4 regions of the Bacillus sp. YH3-2-B2 genome follow, and region 1 is predicted to be linked to each of the others. Evidence: predicted binding sites of a transcription regulator. Region 1 holds the regulator's gene; each other region holds the start of a gene.

The links. The regulator Rex, encoded in region 1, represses fermentation and respiration genes when NADH is low (regulators of the CRP and FNR family bind a similar motif). The targets are predictions, from matches to a motif close to TTGTGAAATATTTCACAA.
Region 2: the regulator Rex is predicted to act here: its motif matches at 928-945, upstream of ACWJJX_RS15300 (L-lactate dehydrogenase).
Region 3: the regulator Rex is predicted to act here: its motif matches at 1,525-1,542, upstream of ACWJJX_RS06825 (nitrate reductase subunit alpha).
Region 4: the regulator Rex is predicted to act here: its motif matches at 913-930, upstream of ACWJJX_RS06060 (cytochrome ubiquinol oxidase subunit I).

What each region holds. Positions count from the first base shown of each region.
Region 1 covers NZ_JBSJQE010000005.1:263,166-265,371, reverse strand. Annotated here, with positions in the region: gene abc-f (ribosomal protection-like ABC-F family protein) at 1-352, opposite strand, end outside; gene moaC (cyclic pyranopterin monophosphate synthase MoaC) at 492-1,004, shown strand; gene ACWJJX_RS17975 (redox-sensing transcriptional repressor Rex) at 1,001-1,648, shown strand; gene ACWJJX_RS17970 (twin-arginine translocase TatA/TatE family subunit) at 1,667-1,837, shown strand; gene tatC (twin-arginine translocase subunit TatC) at 1,844-2,206, shown strand, end outside.
Region 2 covers NZ_JBSJQE010000004.1:119,090-121,295, forward strand. Annotated here, with positions in the region: gene amyE (alpha-amylase) at 1-716, shown strand, start outside; gene ACWJJX_RS15300 (L-lactate dehydrogenase) at 987-1,940, shown strand; gene ACWJJX_RS15305 (MDR family MFS transporter) at 1,982-2,206, opposite strand, start outside.
Region 3 covers NZ_JBSJQE010000002.1:371,155-373,360, reverse strand. Annotated here, with positions in the region: gene ACWJJX_RS06825 (nitrate reductase subunit alpha) at 1-1,460, opposite strand, end outside; gene ACWJJX_RS06820 (cyclic nucleotide-binding domain-containing protein) at 1,637-2,113, opposite strand.
Region 4 covers NZ_JBSJQE010000002.1:229,000-231,205, reverse strand. Annotated here, with positions in the region: gene ACWJJX_RS06060 (cytochrome ubiquinol oxidase subunit I) at 1-825, opposite strand, end outside; gene ACWJJX_RS06055 (2-hydroxycarboxylate transporter family protein) at 1,328-2,206, shown strand, end outside.

The sequences.
Region 1 (2,206 bases):
TCTCAAGCTCCGCCGGGGCGGCCGTGGCCATCTTTTCTTCAATAGAGCGCATCTCTTTTTCCATTGCTTTCAGGAAATCAAAAACGCTCAGCAGTTCTTCTTTTATGGTAAGCTGGGATTCCAAGCCAGTGTGCTGGACAAGATATCCCATCGTTAATTCTTTCGGTTTGATTAATTCACCCTTTTCATATGAAAGGTGACCTGCGATAATTTTAAGGAGAGTTGATTTGCCGGCTCCGTTTCTGCCTACTATGGCGATGCGATCCCGAGATCTGACTTCAAGCTTTATATTGTTTAAAATAGGATCAGCGCCAAAAGATTTGGATAGCTGATTAATTTGTAAGATCATCATATTATTTCACCTCTGTTATAATAAGTTAAGTGTAGCTTATCAACCTGCTGTCAGCAAACAATACATCAGAATTGGAACATTATAGGATAAGACATCAGGGAGAAAATAGTGTATGATCAGAAGTAAGGAGAGTTTAAATATGAATGGATTTTCTCATTTTAATGAAGAAGGCCGTGCCCGCATGGTGGATATAAGCGATAAATCTTCAACAGTCCGTACTGCCGCTGCGATATCCAGCGTACACATGAAGCATGACGTGTACAGCAGAATCAAAAACCGCGAGATCGGAAAAGGAGACGTGCTGGCTGTCGCACAGGTGGCAGGAATTATGGCCGCAAAGCAGACGTCAGCGATTATTCCGATGTGCCACCCGCTTTCTTTAAGCAGCGTCGACATTTCATTCGGCTGGGAGGAAAAGGATTCCGAAGCCGTTCTTCATATACAGGCAAGCGTAAAAACGAAAGGGAGTACAGGTGTGGAAATGGAAGCGCTAACTTCCGCTTCAGTCTGCGCTTTGACCGTGTATGACATGTGCAAGGCGCTGGATAAAGGAATGGTCATCGGCCCGACCTGCCTCATGGAAAAAACAGGAGGCAAAAACGGTGATTTTAAAAGAGATGCATCTGAGTATAAAGTGGAGGACCAATCATGAACAAGGATCAATCAAAAATTCCACAGGCGACGGCAAAAAGGCTGCCGCTTTATTATCGCTTTTTAAAGAATTTACACGCCTCAGGAAAGCAGCGCGTTTCATCAGCTGAACTGAGCGACGCGGTAAAAGTCGATTCGGCCACGATCCGCCGGGATTTTTCCTATTTCGGGGCGCTCGGCAAAAAAGGATACGGCTATAATGTGGATTACCTGCTGTCATTTTTCAGAAAAACACTGGATCAGGATGAAACGACGAACGTCATTTTGATCGGTGTCGGGAATTTAGGGACGGCGTTTCTTCACTATAATTTCACAAAAAATAATAACACAAAAATATCTATGGCTTTTGATGTAAATCAGAGTAAAATAGGAACTGAGGTAGGCGGTGTGCCTGTCTTTGATCTTGATGATTTAGAGCTTCACATAAAGGATGAACCCGTGGCGATTCTTACCGTTCCGGCGGTTGCCGCCCAGTCAATCACCGACCGGCTCGTGGCGCTCGGAATCAAGGGAATCCTTAACTTTACGCCGGCCCGTTTGAATGTGCCGGATCACATTCGAATTCATCATATAGATTTAGCTGTAGAGCTTCAATCATTGGTTTATTTCTTGAAGCATTATTCTGTTTTGGAAGAAATTGAATAGCGAAAGGAGGAGCTGCACATGATCGGTCCTGGAAGCCTGGCGGTTATCGGTGTGGTGGCGGTAATTATTTTCGGTCCGAAGAAGCTTCCCGAATTAGGAAAAGCGGCGGGGGACACGCTTCGTGAATTTAAGAACGCTACTAAGGGATTAGCCGGTGAAGAAGAGGAAAAAAAGAAAGAAGAACAGTAAGATAGGATGACGCGTATGAGAGTGAATCAAATGACGCTTGTGGAGCATATTGCCGAACTTCGGAAACGATTGCTGATTGTGGCGTTATCCTTTACGGTTTTCTTTATTGCCGGCTTTTTTCTGGCAAAACCTATCATTGTGTATCTTCAAAAAGCCGATGAAGTAAAAGAGCTCACCCTTAATGCTTTTAACCTGACGGATCCGCTGTTTATCTTTTTGCAGTTCGCGTTTATCATCGGCATCATTTTGACTTCGCCGATTATTCTCTATCAGATTTGGGCGTTTGTCAGCCCGGGTCTGTATGAGAAGGAGCGCAAAGTAACACTCAGCTATATTCCGATTTCGATCGTGCTGTTTGTCGGCGGTGTG
Region 2 (2,206 bases), on a different contig from region 1:
TCACCGTCAATACTTCAACGAAATTGCCTGACGGCAGGTATGATAATAGGGCCGGCGCCGGTTCATTTCAAGTAGCGAACGGCAAACTGACAGGTACGATCAATGCCAGATCCGCGGCTGTTCTTTATCCCGATGATATTGGAAATGCGCCTCAGGTCTTTCTTGAGAATTACCAAACGGGGGCAGTCCATTCTTTCAATGATCAGCTGACGGTCACCCTGCGTGCAAATGCGAAAACAGCAAAAGCCGTTTACCAAATCAATAATGGGCAGCAGACAGCATTTAAGGATGGAGACCGATTAACGATCGGGAAAGGAGATCCAATCGGCACGACATACAACATCAAGTTAACCGGAACGAACGGCAAGGGTGCAGAGAGAACCCAAGAATACACGTTTGTCAAAAAAGACCCGGCCCAAACCAACATCATTGGCTATCAAAATCCGGATCATTGGGGCCAGGTAAATGCTTATATTTACAAACATGATGGAGGCAGGGCCATAGAATTAACCGGATCGTGGCCGGGGAAAGCAATGACTAAGAATGCAAATGGAATTTACACGCTGACGCTGCCTGCGAATGCGGATACGGCTAATGCCAAAGTGATTTTTAACAATGGCAGCGCCCAAGTGCCCGGACAGAACCAGCCCGGATTTGATTATGTGCAGAATGGTTTGTATAACAACTCCGGTTTAAACGGTTATCTTCCGCATTAATGGATAGGGCTATCATTACATCAGCGTGCCGGCAAACCCTTGCTTCTGGGAAAAGGACAGCGCATCTTCAATCACGCTGAAAAGATGACAACATCCTAAAACGGTTCCGTTTTAGGATGTTGTCAACAATCTGGAAACCATCACCGATATTTTTTTGTCCAAAAATCAAACTTTTCTCTTGCAAAAGTTTGTGAAGTATTGCACAATATAAATGTGAAATACTTCACAAGTTAAAAACAGACACCACGAAACACTGGAGGATGAGCATACATGATGAACGAACGAGTGAACAAAGTAGCATTAATCGGAGCAGGTTTTGTTGGAAGCAGTTATGCATTTGCGTTAATTAACCAAGGGATCACAGATGAGCTTGTGATCATTGATGTAAATAGAGAAAAAGCCATGGGCGATGTCATGGATTTAAATCACGGAAAGGCATTTGCGCCTCATCCGGTCAAAACGTCTTACGGCACATATGAGGATTGCAAGGATGCCGATATCGTGTGCATCTGTGCCGGGGCCAATCAAAAACCGGGCGAAACGAGACTTGAGCTGGTCGAAAAAAATCTCGCCATTTTTAAAAGCATTGTCGGTGAAGTAATGGCAAGCGGATTTGACGGCATCTTCCTCGTTGCCACAAACCCGGTCGACATTCTCACTTATGCGACATGGACATTCAGCGGCCTGCCGAAAGAACGCGTCATCGGCAGCGGCACGACACTGGATTCTGCGCGATTCCGTTATATGCTGAGTGAATACTTCGGCGCCGCTCCGCAAAACGTACACGCCCACATTATCGGTGAGCACGGCGATACCGAGCTTCCTGTATGGAGTCACGCCAATATCGGCGGAGTGCCGGTACAGCAATTGCTGGAGAAAAATGCAGCTTACAAACAGGACGAGCTGGATCAGATCGTTGACGATGTGAAAAACGCGGCCTACCATATTATCGAGAAAAAAGGCGCGACATATTACGGAGTGGCGATGAGCCTCGCCCGCATCACAAAAGCGATTTTGCGTAATGAAAACAGCATTTTAACCGTCAGCACATATCTGGACGGCCAATACGGTGTAAACGACGTCTTTATCGGCGTTCCGGCCGTCGTCAATCGGAACGGCATCGCAGGTGTGACGGAACTTGAGCTGAATGAAACAGAACAGGCTCAATTCAGCCGCAGCGCAAACGTGCTGAAAGATATTCTCGCTCCGCATTTCGCAGAGTAAACAAAAAAGCAGTACATGACAAACGCCATGTACTGCTTTTTTTAATTCGCTTTTTTCGCCATTTCCTGAGAGGTTTTTACTCTCGCTTTTCCCATAAACAAAATGGTAACGGCCGCAATGACGATCGGCGCCAGCGCAAGCGTAAATACATATGTGATGCTTTGCGACATGGCGTCAATAATGCGATCCAGAATGTGCGGCGGAATATGAGCGCGCGTGCCGGCCTGGAAAATGTCCTGCGGATTTCCGATGTTCTGCATCGCGCC
Region 3 (2,206 bases), on a different contig from region 1:
GATGCGGCTGATTGTCCGCCGATGCCCCGGTTCACGCCGTAGTTTGCCAATATCAAGTCAAACACGGTCGTGACGTACGTCTCTTCACCATTCAGATCCAATTTTTTAATAGGAAGATTCCGCTCAAGCACTTTGTTTCCGTCATTTGAAAAATACGGAATGCGCACCGAGCCGATTTCGTCCTCTATTCCGAGCACGGTGAGACGGGGCTCGATCTGTTCCCCGGTGTCTTCGTCGATCATGTGCAGATTCCATTTCTGCTGCCCGTCCCAGCGGGAGCCCATTGTTCCTTGCGGTATGGCAAACGCACCTGTCTGTTCATTCCAGACCGCCGGCTTCCACTGATCATGCTTTGTCTGCCGCCCGATGTCTTTCGCATGCAAAAACCGCCCCGCTGTGTATACGCCATTTTCTTTTGATAAGGTGACGAGAAATGGAAAATCAGTGTATTGCTTCGCGTACTCAATAAAACGTTCAGTTTCTTGGTTCACGTAAAATTCCTGCAAAATGACGTGACCCATCGCCATCGCAAGCGCCCCGTCAGTCCCTTGGCGGATACTGAGCCAGTCATCCGCAAACTTTGAGGACTCCGCAAAATCGGGACTGATTGAAATCACCTTGGCCCCTTTATAGCGGGCCTCCGCCAAAAAGTGCGCGTCAGGCGTTCTCGTTAACGGAACGTTGGAACCCCATGTGATGATGTAGCCTGAATTGTACCAATCACTGCTTTCCGGAACGTCCGTCTGGTCGCCCCAAATTTGCGGGGACGCCGGCGGGAGATCCGCATACCAGTCATAAAAACTGAGCATCGGGCCGCCGATTAAAGACATGAATCGCGAGCCTGATGCGTGGCTGATCATGGACATCGCCGGGATCGGAGAAAAGCCGACATTCCGGTCAGGCCCGTATTTCATCACTGTATACAGCAGAGAGGCTGAAATCAGCTTCAGCACTTCCGGCCATTCCGCGCGGACAAAGCCGCCTTTCCCTCTTGCCTGTTTATAGGACTTCGCTTTTTCAGGGTTTTCAACGATCGATTTCCAGGCATCCAGCGGATTTTGATGCGCCTGCAATGCTTCCCGCCACAAATTGATCAGCACACCTCGCACATATGGATATTTCACACGGAGCGGGCTGTAGATGTACCATGAAAAACTGGCCCCCCGCGGACAGCCTCTCGGTTCGAAATCAGGCATATCCGGGCCTGTTGATGGATAATTCAAGTTTTGTCCTTCCCACGTGACAATTCCGTTTTTCACATAAATATTCCAGCTGCAAGAACCCGTGCAGTTGACGCCGTGGGTGGAGCGAACGACTTTGTCGTACTGCCATCTGTTTCTGTATACATTCTCCCAATCACGATCTTCGCTTGTCGTTTGGCTATGATGATTTGAATGATGTTCGATAGGAGAAAAATAGTTTAATCTCCTGAGCAACGGACTCATTTTCTTTTTCTTCATGATCGTTCACTCCTTCCGAGTCAGGTGATGCTATGTACACTATAAACAGAGACGGCGCATCACCTTGTGAACTATGTCACACACTCTGCTTTTTTCACAAAACGTTCACACAGAGCAGCAGGAAGGATTTTCAAACGATATAGGGACGCCCGCGTCATCAAAAAAACCGGTTCTGTTTAAGAACCGGGTTCGGCGTTTTCATCCCGTGATGTATACAGATACCTCAAAAACAACTGATAGGAACAGAAGACATTTTGCTGAAGCATCGCCAAAAAGTTCATTTGCAGCCGCGGATGGTAAGACATCATTTGCTTAAATACGGAATATGGAATATGGAGTACCAGAATATCCGGTGAGGCATTGACTGAGATAAAAGGCGATAAAGAGAGCCCGCCTTTTTCATCAATCGGAAACACATCGCCTTTTTCCCACAGCGCAACGGTTTGCGACCCTTCAGGGAGCCTGCTGTCCGTAAAACGGATATTGCCTTTTAATACAATATAAACGGATTGTGAATGAAGAAAGGATGGAGATTGGTCAGATGAGCCGCGGATAAACGTCCCGTTTTTCAGCAAGGTTTCGACAATGGACAGAGGCACTTCATTAAACATAGGAAGTTGTTTCAGAAATAATAAATAGTCACACTGATTCATAGGAAAGCCTCCTGTGCTATTGATAGCTTTAGTGTAGCCCGATTGAGCCCGCGCGGCAGTGATGTATTTCACAGCTTGTATGATAAAGGTCAC
Region 4 (2,206 bases), on a different contig from region 1:
ATTCGTATCAATATTCGCAAAAGCCGTCCACGCGGCAGGATCACCGCTGTCATCCCAAAGCGCTTCACTGGCGGCCATTTTCATCGGCTGCGATTCCATTAAATGCTCAGCCTGCATGTGTCCGCTGAACGCAACGCCGATACCGGCGATCAGACCGACAATCATCGAAAGCTTGAAAGATTTATGGAAGAAAGGCACTTCTTTTTTCTTCAATAATTTAAATGCGCTGACACCGGCGATAAAGAAAGCACCCGTCGCAAGCGCTCCGAAAATGACGTGAGGGAATTCAACCCAAAGCTGAGGGTTTGTCAAAAGCGCTCCGAAGTCATTCATTTCCGCGCGGCCGTTTTTAATCGTAAAGCCGACCGGCTCCTGCATGAATGAGTTTGCCGTCAAAATCCAGAAAGATGACATAATCGTTCCGAAGGATACAAGCCAAATGCAAAGCAAATGCACTTTTTTAGATAAACGGTCCCAGCCGAAAATCCATAATCCGATAAAAATAGACTCCATAAAAAACGCCAAAAGCGCTTCAATCGCAAGCGGAGCCCCAAATACGTCCCCGACAAAACGGGAATAATCAGACCAGTTCAATCCGAACTGGAATTCCTGAAGAATCCCTGTGACGACGCCGACAGCAAAGTTAATTAAAAAGAGATGCCCCCAAAATTTAGCCATTTTGAGATAGGCCTCTTGTTTTTTGACAACATAAAGCGTCTCCATCAAAGCAACCATAAACACAAGCCCGATAGACATAGGCACAAACAAGAAGTGAAACAATGTTGTAGATGCAAATTGAATGCGGGCTAATACCAACTCACTCATGATGTTTTTCCTCCAATCTGGTAAATTGCTCAACATTTCACAAACATAGTGAAATCATTGCTCGGTATTTCACAAAAAATGATATATTTGCTCAATGTTTCACAAGTTCGTCAAAACTATTGAAATATCAGCCTGTACACCCTGGGGGACAGCGGCTGTCATAGAAATGATTCAATATCATTACTTTACAACGATTCAGCCCAAAAAAAAAGATCAATATACCTAAAATCAGGCTGAAATTGTGACTGATTATTGTCGGATTTGTAGAGATTTTATGTCAGCACCTAGGATATTTGTCCCTTTGATATCGTACCTCTTTTTTATTCGTGTGGCGAACAAAATGCTTTTCTCGGTGAAAAAGCCCGCCAAATCGCCATTTTGAGAAAGAAAATGTGAAGAAAGCATGTCCTCTAGTAAATTCATAATATATGAACAATTTAAATTTTTTAGTATACTTTAAATGGGGATATTTTTTCACTACATAACGACTGGGGGAACAAGCATGGGAGAACTTCAACCAAAATTGCAAACGGATTCAATCCAAAAACAGGAACGGACTGATAACTGGTTTGCCAGAGCAATGAATATAAGAATCGGCATTATTCCTCTTCCTATCTATATCCTGCTTTTCTTGCTTATTACGGTGTTTGTCATGAGCCGTGATGTAAAAAGCGACATTCTGACATCAATTGCCGTCATGAGTTTTTTCGGATTTACCTTCGGCCAGATCGGAAAATCCATTCCGATCGTGCGGTCCATCGGCGGCCCTGCGATTCTCGCAACCTTTATTCCATCCGCTGTCGTCTACTACCACCTGCTTCCGAAAGACATTATTACTTCAACAACAGAATTCACGGAAAGCTCCAACTTTCTCTATCTATTTATTGCCGGTATCGTCGTCGGCAGTATTCTCGGGATGAAAAGAGAGACGCTCGTCAAAGCTTTCGTTAAGATTTTTATTCCGCTGATCGCCGGCTCGATCGCGGCCGCCATCGTCGGCTTATGCGTCGGGACGCTGCTCGGGCTCGGCTTTCAGCACACGCTGCTTTATATCGTCGTTCCGATTATGGCGGGGGGTGTCGGTGAAGGCGCGATTCCTTTATCCATCGGCTACTCCGATATTATGCCGATGTCCCAGGGAGACGCCTTTGCGCTTGTGCTGCCGTCCATCATGCTCGGCAGCCTGTGCGCTATTATGTTATCGGGTTTGCTGAATGTCATCGGGAAACGCAAACCGGAATGGACGGGCAACGGGAAGGTTGATAAGTCTGATCATTCCGCTCCCGCATTGGAACAGCCGGCCGATGATAAAACGTTTGATTTGTCCTTTTTCGCTTCGGGCGGTATTTTAGCGGTTTCCCTCTATTTGGTCGGCATGCTG